DNA from 2 places in the Sporosarcina sp. P12(2017) genome. Region 1 is predicted to be linked to the other one. Evidence: riboswitches for the same ligand, from Rfam matches in the RefSeq annotation. Region 1 holds a riboswitch; the other holds the start of a gene.
What was found. A riboswitch is a leader RNA that binds a small molecule or an ion and turns the genes downstream of it on or off. The one in region 1 is predicted to bind cobalamin.
Positions count from the first base shown of each region.

Region 2: linked by a shared signal. The riboswitch ahead of CSV80_RS10035 (ribonucleotide reductase N-terminal alpha domain-containing protein) and the one ahead of CSV80_RS06485 (DUF4430 domain-containing protein) in region 1 are both predicted to bind cobalamin.

Region 1 covers NZ_PDYL01000006.1:113,614-120,420, forward strand. Annotated here, with positions in the region: gene CSV80_RS06470 (NupC/NupG family nucleoside CNT transporter) at 1-677, shown strand, start outside; gene CSV80_RS06475 (pyrimidine-nucleoside phosphorylase) at 715-2,019, shown strand; gene deoC (deoxyribose-phosphate aldolase) at 2,039-2,701, shown strand; cobalamin riboswitch at 3,060-3,171, shown strand; gene CSV80_RS17625 (hypothetical protein) at 3,446-3,601, opposite strand; gene rpmJ (50S ribosomal protein L36) at 3,690-3,755, opposite strand; cobalamin riboswitch at 4,006-4,147, shown strand; gene CSV80_RS06485 (DUF4430 domain-containing protein) at 4,327-6,348, shown strand; gene CSV80_RS06490 (prenyltransferase/squalene oxidase repeat-containing protein) at 6,367-6,807, shown strand, end outside.
Region 2 covers NZ_PDYL01000010.1:132,127-138,933, reverse strand. Annotated here, with positions in the region: gene CSV80_RS10040 (CdaR family transcriptional regulator) at 102-1,217, opposite strand; gene CSV80_RS10035 (ribonucleotide reductase N-terminal alpha domain-containing protein) at 1,293-2,567, opposite strand; cobalamin riboswitch at 2,741-2,917, opposite strand; gene CSV80_RS17520 (hypothetical protein) at 3,083-3,253, opposite strand; gene mdh (malate dehydrogenase) at 3,628-4,578, opposite strand; gene CSV80_RS10025 (BMC domain-containing protein) at 4,665-5,006, opposite strand; gene CSV80_RS10020 (EutN/CcmL family microcompartment protein) at 4,981-5,286, opposite strand; gene pduL (phosphate propanoyltransferase) at 5,303-6,178, opposite strand; gene CSV80_RS10010 (BMC domain-containing protein) at 6,212-6,496, opposite strand; gene CSV80_RS10005 (aldehyde dehydrogenase family protein) at 6,520-6,807, opposite strand, start outside.

The sequences.
Region 1 (6,807 bases):
GTACTTCCGCGATGAGTGCAGTCAGTGTCGCCATCGTAGGTGCATACATGGAAATCATCGAACCGCAGTTTGTCGTAGTGGCGATTGCGCTCAATATTATGTCGGCGCTGATTGTTGCTAGCATCATTAATCCTTATGAATTATCGAAAGAAGAAGATACACTGACGATCGAGTCGAAGAAGAAGCTGTCATTCTTCCAGATGATCAGCGAAAGTATCATGGATGGTTTTAAAGTCGCAGTTATTGTCGCTGCCATGCTGATCGGTTTCATCGCGTTGATGAACGGAATCGATTATCTCTTTGAAATGCTGTTCAACGTTTCCTTCCAGACCATTTTGGGGTATATCTTTGCGCCAATAGCCTTTGTGATGGGCGTGCCTTGGGCGGACAGTGTACAAGCCGGCGGCATCATGGCGACCAAACTTGTCACCAACGAATTTGTGGCAATGTTGAGTTTCACGGAGATTTCGGCAGGCTTGTCAACGAAAGCGGTAGGTATGATATCGGTGTTCCTCGTTAGTTTTGCGAATTTCAGTTCCATTGGGATTATTACAGGCGCTGTCAAAGCGTTGAGCTCAAAACAAGGGGACGAAGTGGCGAAAAACGGTTTGAAATTACTTTTGGGTTCAACATTGGCGTCAGTTCTTTCAGCGACTGTCATTGGGCTATTTTTATAATTGAAATGAAAATTTAAAAACAGGAGTGGTGGATGCTATGCGTATGGTAGATATGATTGAGAAAAAAAGAGATGGACATGCGTTGACAAACGAAGAAATTTCATTTGTCATCAATGGATATACCGACGGCTCGATTCCAGATTACCAAATGTCAGCCTTTCAAATGGCGGTATATTTTCAAGGGATGACGTTGGAAGAAACCGCGCAGTTCACAATGGCGATGGTGGAGTCAGGCGACCAAGTCGATTTGTCTGCTATCGAGGGCGTTAAGGTGGATAAACACTCTACAGGCGGAGTTGGCGATACGACAACTCTTGTGCTCGCGCCACTTGTTGCTGCACTCGATATCCCGGTAGCCAAAATGTCGGGGCGTGGATTGGGTCATACGGGCGGAACACTTGATAAGCTGGAGTCTGTTCCCGGTTTCCATATCGAAATTACAGACAAAGAATTCTTTGATCTTGTCAATACGAACAAAATTGCGGTAATCGGACAATCCGGCAATATTACCCCTGCAGACAAGAAGATTTACAGTCTGCGTGATGTCACGGCTACGGTCAGTTCCATTCCGTTGATCGCAAGCTCAATTATGAGCAAGAAGATTGCGGCGGGATCGGATGCAATTGTTCTCGATGTAAAAGTCGGAACTGGCGCGTTCATGAAAGACCTCGACATGGCTCGTGAACTCGCGGGTGAAATGGTGCAGATCGGAAACAAGATCGGCCGACAGACGATGGCGGTAATTTCGGACATGAACCAGCCGCTCGGTTATGCCATAGGAAATGCACTCGAAGTTAAAGAAGCCGTCGAAACGTTGCAAGGCAATGGCCCGGAAGATTTGCACGAACTGTGCTTGACGCTCGGCAGCCATATGGTTCGTTTGGCAGGAAAAGCGGACTCCACGGAGGAAGCACGAAAAATGCTCGAAGAAGTTATCCAAAACGGTAAAGCACTTGAGGTATTTAAACTGTTCTTGCAGGCTCAGGGTGGCGACACATCCGTCATTGACGATCTATCGAAGCTTCCTAGGGCCCAGTACAAAATAGACGTGCCGGCAAAAGAAGCGGGATATGTCTCTGCGATTACCGCGGATGAAATCGGTACGGCCGCGATGCTTCTAGGTGCGGGACGAGCAACAAAAGAGTCCGAAATCGATTTGGCAGTCGGGCTGGTGCTGCACAAGAAGATCGGTGATTCCGTGGAAGTGGGCGAATCGCTCGTGACGATTCACAGCAATACGGAGGATATCGAAAGCGTAAAAGAAAAGATTTATCATGCCTATGGTGTGTCAGCTTCAAAAGTACAGCCTGTGACACTTGTGCACGACGAAATTACGAGATAATCAAAGGAGTGGTTCGCAAATGAATAAAGCACAAATGATCGACCATACATTATTGAAAGCCGACGCAACGAAAGACCAAGTCGCGGCGCTCATAAAAGAAGCAAAAGACTATCAATTTAAATCAGTGTGTATTAATCCGAGTTGGGTTTCATATGCCGCACAGCAGCTGAAAGGTACGGATGTGTTGGTCTGTACGGTGATTGGTTTCCCGCTTGGCGCGACTACCTCTGCAGTCAAAGCATTTGAAACGAAAGATGCACTGGCGAACGGAGCAGGAGAAATCGACATGGTCATAAACATCGGGGCCTTGAAAGACCGGGATGACGAATGGGTCGAGTCGGATATTCGTGCGGTAGTCGAAGCAGCTAACGGTACATTGGTCAAAGTCATCATCGAAACGTGCTTGTTGACCGATGAAGAAATCGTCCGTGCATGCGAGCTATCCGTCAAAGCAGGCGCCGATTTCGTCAAGACGTCGACTGGATTCTCGACAGGCGGGGCGACGGTACATGACGTGGCCCTTATGCGGAAGACGGTAGGCCCGGATATTGGTGTCAAAGCGTCCGGCGGTGTGCGTAGCGGAGAAGATTTCGATACGCTAGTCGAAGCGGGAGCCACGCGCATTGGCGCAAGCTCGGGTATTAGTATCGTAAAAGGCGAAGTATCAGACTCGAGTTATTAACAGATCCGTTACGGGACTGTTCTGCATATATGCAGGGCAGTCCTGTTTTTATGGGACTAGATAGTAGGAGTTGTCTAGTATTTGGTGGAAAGTAGTAATCATTTCTTTAGCAGCAGTAGGAAAACGTATGCAGTCGAAACATCAAATCTTCGGGCTGCTGTCACAACGGGAATTTTTAATTACATGAGGGCACTAGGAAGAAGATTACTAACACGGGAGAAACAAAGTTAAGAAAGAGACGTATTTCTACATGCGAAAGTGTAAAGGAATTACTTATTAGCTAATCTCAATAAAACAGAATCTCATTTAGACACACCATCTATTGATTTTACCCTGCTAAATTCATATACTGAGTAACAGTTATATAGAGTATTTTGATTTTTTGTTGAGTAAACGAAAAGTAAATAGGAATCAGGTTCAAAACCTGAGTGGTCACGCCAATGTAAACTTGCCATAGTATGTTTGCATGACGTCTTTCGGTAAAGGTTTGAAATGTGTATTATTTAATTTGTGTAGTCTAATTATTGAGCACGCATAGTCCCCATCTCTATCAGGAGGTGGGGATTTTTTACTGAATGATAATCTATTAATGATATGATTAGCAGTGTGTGTAGCAGTTTGATATAGTAAAAAAACGCTGGAAAAGCACCTTGACCACTACATAAACGAACACAGCTATCAGAGTGATAAAAGATTCAGAGAAACCAATTACGATTTGAAACTTGGTAAGTTTTATTTTGCCAATTACTTTTTATGCTGAGCAGCATTTGATCTTTTTCTCTGTTCAATTTCTTTGGTTAGAACTTCATTCATTTCATTATAGGATAGACCAGATTCTGCATTAAGTTTTTTTACTTCGTCTATATTCGTTCCAGCTACCGTATATTTTTTCTTATCCATATGATAATCTCCCTTTACGTTCTATTTTTCGGATAGGCGCCTATTTATGTTCCCTATACTCTTTATGACTGGCATAGAGCATCCTGTATTAACCTTGACTTTGTTTATGTTTGGGATTTTCGCAAATTGGCTTGACAGATGGTCTGACTTTCATGGTTTTTATCTCCTTTATATAGGTGTGCGATAATAGTGAAAACATCTAGGCACAGCAATCTTTTAACTGAATATATAAGTATGATTTCCTATATTTCATTTATTATGTACATTGATTTGAAAAAGCTTTCGCATCAATGGCAACCTCTTTGGAAATAAGAGGTTTTAGTTATAAAAACGCTAAAAACAGAACCCTACTCCAGTTACACCGTCTATTGATTTTACCTTACAAAAACTATATGCTTAGTAACAGTTACATAGAGTATTTTGGTTCTTTGTCTAGTATGCAAAGAGTAAATAGGAATCAGGTGAAAATCCTGAGCGGTCCGGCCACTGTAATAGGGAGAAAATGAGCCCTAAAGTCAGGAGACTTGCCAAAGTATGTAAACATGACACCTTCCGGTAAAGGGTGATTTGTGTATCATTCAATTTGTGCAGTTTAATTATTGAACATACATGGTCCCCATCTCATTCAGGAGGTGGGGACTTTTTGAATTCAATATTATTGCGCACCGTATACCTTTTATAATGAAGAAAGGAAGAGTTGGATGAAAAATACGAAGAATGCATTCATGAAATACAAAAACTATATCTACTACAGCCTTGTCGTCTTACTGCTATTTAGCACAATTACATATGCGACGACTTCTAATGAACAAGCCGCTGCATTTGATTTCAATGAAAAAGTAGAGGCTTCTACGCTGAAATTAGCTGGCGGCGGGGATGAATCTTCCGATACTGATACCAATAAGATGATAGAAAGTGATGCCAATCCAGAAGATGTATCGAAATCACAAGAACCGACAAATACGGACAAGTCACAAGAGAAACCGGAAGAAAAGCCGCAAAATCAACCACTCAACAAACCAGGAACTACCCATGCACCACTTAACTCATCGAAAACGGCTGACAAGACCAATACATCTGCTGAGGGCAACAACAAACCCGCACCAGAGAAAACAAAACCGAATACGAATACAGACATAGAAATCGTCGATGTGGCGGATCAACAAAATCGCTACTTCACGACGAACATCAAAAATAACGAAACAGTCACCGATCCGGTATATGTCGTCACCGTAAACCACTTGGACGATTCTCTCATTCCCCAGGAAATGAACGTGACGTTAAACGGTAAGCAACTGAATGACTTCACAGGCGAAATCACATTCATTGAAGGTACGAATGACATTCAATTCCAAGTTATCTATAAACAATCAGATAATAAACTACTTCGTGTCAGTCAATTGTACCGTGTGACGTTAAATAGTGAAGATATCATCATCACGACGGTCTTAAAAGATCAAACAGTGATGGAAGAGACGCTGACATTCACCGCGACAGCTGCGCAAGGGGAAAAAGATGCGAAGCTGAAAGTGGTAAGTAATCATCAAGAACTAAAACCACTAGCTGGGAGTTCGTATACAGCTACATTAGTTGAAGGGGAAAACACGTTCAAGCTCACCGCGCAACTACATGGAAAAAAAGCGGAACAGAGCTACACCGTGATCTATGAGAAAGAAAAAATCGCTATTTCATTGGAAACAGACTTAAAAGACCAACAAGCAAATAGCGAAGATTTTTCATTCTACGCGAAAGCTACTGCGAATGAAGTGGATGTACCCCTTAAGATTACCGTAAATGATCAACTGGTAAAATCGTCGGACGGCTCGAATTATAGTGTGCAGCTGATGAATGGAGCAAACACAGTCAAAGTCGTTGGACAATACGAAGACGAACAATTGGAACGGCAGTACACAATCACCTATAAAGATCCGAATGTGAATGAAAAACCACAAGTCGATCCGGATGCACCGAAACTGGTGACCGATTTGAAGTCCGGTAGCACAGTTAAAGGGGATATTAAGACGATCAACGTCTGGCCGGTAACCGCTTCGGGTGAACGCATTCGAGGGAAAAACGTTCAAGTGCAAGTCAATGGGGCGAATATTCCGTTCACATGGGATGACAGCGCGAAAACAAGTTATAAACTGACATTGCAGACGGGGAAAAACAACGTCACGATCAAAGTATGGGACGATGAAGCGCGCACGGTAACCGAAACATTCACGGTCACGTCAGTAGCACCAGCAGAAGACGGTGTCATCGGACAAGTCACGATCAGTCTGGAAGCTTCCGTATTAGGTATTCCTTATCTCATCAAGCCGACGAAGATGGATATACACCAAGGCGAAAAAGGTTCTTATATTCTGGATCAGCTACTTCGCAATAATGGATATGAATACGGCAAAACTGGAAACCTCGACAGTAGTTTCTATCTGCGTGACGTCAGTAAGCCAGGCATGCTAAACGGACTCCATATTCCTGATGATCTATGGGAAGTAGTCGAGAAGGTGTCCACCACTTCAAATCGGGACATCTACTCACCAGATAGCCTAAGTGAATTCGATTTCGCAAACGGCTCCGGCTGGATGTATAGCGTCAATGGCGATTACCCGAACTATGGATTCTCGGATGCGTATTTCCTTGATGGAGATGTGGTGCGCGTTCGCTACACCCTACATTATGGTAAAGATATTGGTGGGCACGACAGTTCTGGTACAAGTGATGCGAATTGGGATAAAGAATGGTAAGGAAAGAGAAGTGAAGGAATGAGAAATTTCTATGCATGGCTATTGACAGTCGTAATGATGACGGCGGTACTCCTGCCGTCCGTTGCGTTCGCGACACCTGAAAAAGAAGAATCATTGCTGCACACAATTGAACAAATTATTGCGTGGAAAAAACAAGATGAGAATATTGCAGAGTCTGACCCATTGTTGAGCAAGCCGTTTCTTGCGCATGCGGGGAACACAAACGGCGACTGGTATCCGATAGGCCTCGGCCGTATTGGCTATCCTGACGATTACCAGGCGTATCTCGCGGTCATCAAGAACAATGTGATAGAACGCTATAAAACGAAAGATCAGCTCAGCGATATGAAAGCGACGGAATGGCACCGGATTTCATTGGCGATATTGGCAGTTGGCGGTGACCCGACGGCGGTTGGAGATAGTAACTTAATCGCGGACGGCACGTATAACCGTGGATTG
Region 2 (6,807 bases), on a different contig from region 1:
TAATCCTACCATGAATAAGACGTAGAATTAAAAAAACAATCTGTTTCCTCGTCCAATAAAAAAGCTCCGATTCCACTATAGGAAGCGAAGCAATTGATCACTTATTCCTTACTAAACGACTGCTCTTCCATTAAACGCAGTGACAAGTATAGTAAGAAGACATCATGCGTACTAGAAACAGATAATCCGGTTAACTGCTCGACCTTTTGCAGACGATAAGACAATGTATTTTTATGGATATGCAGACGTTGCGCGGTATTTTGCATCGACTGATTCTCTTCGAACCATACCATCAAATTATTCAGCAAGTCTTTATGATCTTCCAGTGGCGCAACTGTGCGCTTAAGGAATTCCTGCTTGACCAAATCTGGAATGCTCTGCAAAATTATTTCAAGACGCAGTTCATGCTCAAAGACAATATCTCCAGATTCCTTTGCAGCATGGACAGCACGTTCTGCCTGGGCGAATGATTTAGCTAAGTCGAAATACCGTGTGGATTCACCTATACCTGCGACGACTTGTACTTTCTTGCGCCGTTTTATATGAAGCAATAAAAACTCTAACTCGTTTTTTACAGTTTCCTGATTCATTTCAGGTAATAATAATAAGATTTTATTTTGCGCCCAGCGGATCATTTTCATGGAAGGATGGATGTTTTGAATCGACTCAAATGTCTCCATTTCCTCAACGGAGAACTGTTCCAATAAATCCAGCACTTCCAAAACCACCACTTGACTGTAGAGTGTCACGTCGATTCCGAGCAGTGTCCCTCGTTCCATAAATCTTTCATCTTTCTTTGATCCTGTCAGCCAGTCAAAGACGAAGAACTCCACATCACGTACTTTTTCATCCTTCTGCTTTCGTTTCAAGGTGTCTTGGATGAACAGTTCCGCTACGCGTAAGATTAGCTGAGCCTGCGGATGAATCACATCTGGATCACCCGTCACGCCAAGTACGGCTATCGGCTCTTCTTCAATAATGATAGGCAAGACAATTCCTCTACGGACCCCTTGCAGATGCTCCGCTTCCTCGTCTGCCATACGGAGCATCGTTTTCTGGCGCATGCTTAACAGTGCCCCTTCATGGAACTGATTGATTCGATCCGGTTCTGTACTCGCTTGAATGAAGCCTCTTCTATCTGTTAAAATCACTTGCTGCTGTATCAGATTCGATAATTCCGTTACTATTTCATGTCCTAATGTATCAAATTGAAACACCTGTCTCACCTCGGATGAAAACTGCTAGTCTTACTTAGTTTACGCCACTTCAGTTTCCACTACAATAGAGGTGATTCAGATAAGTCGGACTTCCGGAATTCCACAGCTCCATGCCTTTATGAGCAGTTGTAATAGTTCTGCTGTTTCAATGGTTGCAGACTTCTCTAGCGTGACCGATCCGCCTTGATCGGTATGGCGCTGTTCTGCAGTTATTCGATCGATCATGGCGATTTGCTGTTGTTTTGTCGCCTGGTATATCGAACGATGCATAACCGAGGCCGCTTTGCGCAGAGGAGTATTCATTCCGCTTTGACAAGATGCCACCTCCAAGGAACGATTTATCTCTCGGGCTACCTCTTCAATAAACAGAAGGGCCCTCTCTGAATGTAAAGCAATTTTCTGTTCAGCTATAGCGGTTTCCCATCCTGCCACTTCAATTTGTATAGTACGTCCCCATATACTTTCAATGCCGTTCAGTAAACGTACAAGTATGGTACAAGTACGTGCCAACTCCGTTTCCTGCAGTACGTACGGTAATTGAATATACGAGCATAATACTGCTTTTTCCTGTCGTTCTTTATTAGGAAAATGCACAACAATTCCTTCACTTCCAAGCAGCCGTTTCATCAATCCGATGGCAGAGACTTTTTTATGCCCCATAGAGGAACTATCAGCAGCGTGGGAAAATCTCTCACTGTTGAAGTTGTCAAATGAACATCCAAAAATACGCTCTATTTGTTCAGCATCAAATAAACTCCAAGAGCCGCACGCTTTTACTTGTTCCATAAAATGATCGGGTATACGTATATGCTTTTCTTTAACCTTACTTGATAAAAATGATGCAATTCTGTCGTCAGCGATATCCATTGTATATTGCTGGACTCTCGTCTTTCGCTGATAGAACGTCTTACCGAAGAATGACATAATCTCAGCTGGTAAAGTCACATAACCATGGCTCAGCATCCAATATGCTTCCTGTACTTTCTGCAGGCGCTGGACAGTTTCATTTTGCATTGCGCCCATTGCTATGAGCATAAGCCTTTCCTGAGGCAGTCCTATCCGCTTATCATGATAATCAGATGTTACAAATTCATTCATATATTGCTGCAATTGTGCAGAAGGTATCAGTCGGTCGCGTTCAGCTACAATCTGTAGGCCAAGCCATTTGATTTCACTTGCTGAATAGTTATAGATCCATTGACCGTATAGCCCGTCCTGTAACAGTTTCCTTACTACTTGATGAAATCCTGAATACACTGGTCTTCTACGCTGTTGTTCTGCTTGTTTATACAATATCTGCAACAGTGCACGTTCGTGTATACGTTCCTCATTTTGTTCACATAATCTCATGTCGCGGTCTCCTTTCGTAAACAACAAAAAACAATCATTCCGCCTCTTCGGCAAGATGATTGCAATAGTTGTGAATGAGGAAACAAATTCAGGCAACTTTAATATACTCCATACAAAAATGCATAGATGCAGATACCTTTTTTGCTTCCACTCCTCAACCCCCGAAGAAAGTGTCGCTTTGACGATACGTGGCAGGTCTCCTGGCTTCACTTCATCCTTCCGCCAGTGCCTTCCCATGTCTCCATAGTGGCTAATTCTAGCGGTCGTCCGTGTGTACAGTTGCGGGGACAGCTCCGGTTTACGGATTCCCTTTTATACCTTGATAGGTACCAGCGCATCGTGCAAACTCATTTATTTGATTGATTTCATTTTATCATGGATAACATAGAGGGTGGTAGCGTTTGTTTTCAATAAGAAGGAAGACACAACTAAACAGGGTGCCTATCTAAAAACTACTGTGAGTACATCCACAATCGTTTTTTGCTAGGCACCCTGTATCGAGCTTTCTTCATTACTTACATGAGTTGTTGTTCGCATAGACAGCCGCACTCCGCCAATCCTTGAACATACGCTTCTTCCCATGTAATCCCATGGATGAAACCATTCTCTGAGTAACCTGTGATCAAATAGAACGTTTCGTTTTGCTCTGGTAGTGCTGAATTGTTTTGATAGGTGTTGTTTTGCATAAGAATTACCTCCTGGATTTGTATTTTTCATAGTATATGCCTTGTCGGGGAAAAAAGAACATTTTCTTCGCTTTTATTAATAAAAGGCCTATTGACAGCGCTTACATTTTGAAGGCAAAAGGAAATGAGTTCTTTATATATTACCGAACTAGTGTAATAAAGGCATATTTAATAAATCTGTTAATTCTGTTTATTGTATCATGCAAATAAATAAAAGTAAATATAAAAGTTGTAATTCCTTATTAACTTTTGTCAGCTTTTAAGATAATCTTTGACTTCTCTATCATTTAATGACTAAAATGCACCAAAAAACTTCTTCCTATACAAAAATATCTCCCTAAGTCCCCTTTACGACTTAGAGAGATCAGTAGTTATTAGGACAACTGCTTTTCGCAAATTTCGATCACTGTTTTGACAGAATCAGCTGACTGATCGAGCGCTGTTTGTTCTTCCTCTGTTAACGGGAGTTCAATTACACTCTCAATACCATTGCCACCCAAAACAGTAGGAACGCCTAAATAGATATTTTGATATCCATATTCGCCTTCTAAATAAGCAATAGATGGCATAATTCGTTTTTTATCTTTGATAATTGCTTCCGCCATCTCTACCAAAGCCGCAGCAGGTGCGTAATACGCGCTACCATTACCTAACAACGAGACGATCTCGCCGCCGCCTTTTCGAGTACGCTCCACAATTGCTTCCAATCGTTCATTCGAAATGATTTTATCCAACGGAATGCCCCCAGCGTATGAATAACGCACAAGTGGAACCATATCATCGCCGTGTCCACCAAGGACAAAGCCCGAAATATCTTCTACAGAAATATTCAATTCTTCCGAGATGAACGTATTGAAACGGGCAGTATCGAGCACACCTGATTGTCCAATCACACGATTTTTAGGAAAGCCGGTTGTTTTATAGCAAACATATGTCATCGCATCTACCGGGTTACTTAAAATCAGCACAATGCTGTCTGGTGCGTAACGCTTCACTTGTTCAGAAACAGAACGCATAATCTTCGCATTGGTCGCAACTAAATCATCACGACTCATACCTGGTTTTCGCGCGACGCCTGCTGTAATGATCACCATTGCAGCGCCTTCAATATCCTCGTAATTCGATGTACCTGTGATGCGGGAATTGAACTGTTGCACAGGACTTGTCTGAAGGAGATCGAGTGCTTTACCTTTGGTAGGATTGGAGAGGTCAGGAATATCGACTAATACGATGTCGCCTAATTCTTTCTGCGCCGCCATCAATGCGGCAGTCGCACCCGTATGACCCGCTCCGATGACTGCAATTTTATGTCGTTTGAAAGCCATGGAAACCACTCCTTTCTATAGATTTCATTATGACCGAAGAGTTTGTGCCCAATAAAACTTCGCAAATGCTCTTAGGTAATCCGCCCTCAGTCTTTCTTCGGTGCCTTCTTGGCTTCTATCGCTTTCTTTACTTTCGGAATTTCTGGAGTAGTTGGCACTAGCGGTTTCACCATGCCATATACTGAATCATCAGGACGCGGTATCACATGTGCACCTAGCAATTCACCAACACGCGCTGCTGCATCGCGACCTGCATCCACAGCTGCCTGTACTGCTCCGACATCACCTTGAACGATGACCGTTACGATACCACCATCCACCATCTCCTGTGATACTAACTCCACATTAGATGCCTTTACCATTGCGTCTGCTGCTTCAATCGATCCTATCAATCCTTTTGTCTCAATCATTCCGATCGCTTGACTCATGTATATCACCTCTCTTTACTTCTGTTGAATCAATAATACCAATAATGACCGCGTCGATTGGGATCGGGTTTTCTTTCGGTAAAATAAAGCGTGAAGAACCGCCACTCGTAATGAGTACCTCATCACCAACCCCTGCCCCAATTCGATCTGCCGCGACCATATGCGACTGTATATTATTGCCGTGTGCATCAATTGGCTGGATGATTAATAACTTAAGTCCTGATAATCCATCCTCTTTACGGGTTGCCCATACATTACCAATCACTCTACCCATTCGCATGCGTAATCACCTTTTTCTACTTTCTACTAGTTATCATTTTACCGAGTTCCCGTGCTGTATCTCTTGCTAGTGCCGTAACAATTGTGCCTTTATTGACGACAATTTCCTTTTCCGAAATATCAGCCACGTCTTCAGCCGACAAAAGTTTTTTGGTGAATTCAAGCGTCTCTGGAATACGTACTACTGGATCAGGTGACTTCGTTGTTTCCGTCGTCGCTTGCATAGGTACCGTTTCTTTTGCGTCATTTGGTTTCACCAGACGCCCAATCGACCCCTGTGTAATGAAACCTGCATTTGCTTCATCGGTATCGATATGCATTTCAAGACGATATCGCTCATTCACCCGAATGCGTACATTGCGGAATGAAATAGATCGGACTCCATCTGCTTCCACTGTGACATATTCCCCGTCTACCACGCCAAAGCGCGTAGCATCTGTAGGTGCCATATGGATATGCGCCTGCGCAATAATCAATCCTTGGTCTATATGCACACTACCTTTTGGTCCAATTAGTGTAATCGGTGCAGATCCTTCTATATTGCCGGATTCCCGAAGCGGAGGCTTGACGCCGAGTTTCATAGCATCCGTAAAGCTGACCTCAACTTGGGTCGCTTTGCGGACAGGTCCTAAAATACGTACGCGTTCAATACTGCTTTTAGGTCCTGCAATCATCACCGTTTCATTCGCGGCGAATTGGCCCGGCTGTGAGAGCTCGGACCGCTGTGTCAATTCATACCCTGCGCCAAATAATACTTCCACATGTTCAGGCTGTAAATGTACGTGACGGGCGGAAACCGCAATGGGAACCGCTCGTTCCGGCAATTGAACGGGACTTTGCCCTAGCTGTCCAAGGATCTCTCCGACAATCTGCTCAATCAATTGCTGATTCATTTAGTTCACGCCTTTCTACTATGTCAGCAGTGATTATTCGCTTTTTGGTAACATCAGTTCTAATTCATTATGTGGTCTTGGGATAACGTGAACAGATAGTAATTCGCCCACACGTTGTGCAGAAGCTGCCCCTGCATCTGTTGCTGCTTTTACTGCGCCTACATCGCCACGTACCATAACTGTTACGATTCCACCGCCTACATGTACTTTACCTACTAAGTTTACGCTTGCTGCTTTCACCATTGCGTCTGCCGCCTCAATTGCCCCGATTAATCCTTTAGTTTCTACCATTCCTAATGCTGTACCTTCTCTATTCATAATAAATTCCTCCTACTAGTGTTTTATTTTGTAAGTTGTTTAACGATTTCACTGACTAAGTTCTGTACTAATGCTGGATCAATGTTGCTGTTTGTTGAAGCTGATACATTGTTCATCACATTGGATACAAGCTGATCGTTCGAGCTTTCTACTGGCTCTGAGTGCTTCGGTAACTGTACTTCCTTCGTGCCGTATGCCATCCGCTTAATGTTCAGTAAATGCTTAGCTGTAACGTTGTCTGATGTGATGTTGCCGCCGTATGTTCCGCATCCTAATGTAAATGATGGCATTAAGCCTGTCGTACCGCCAAC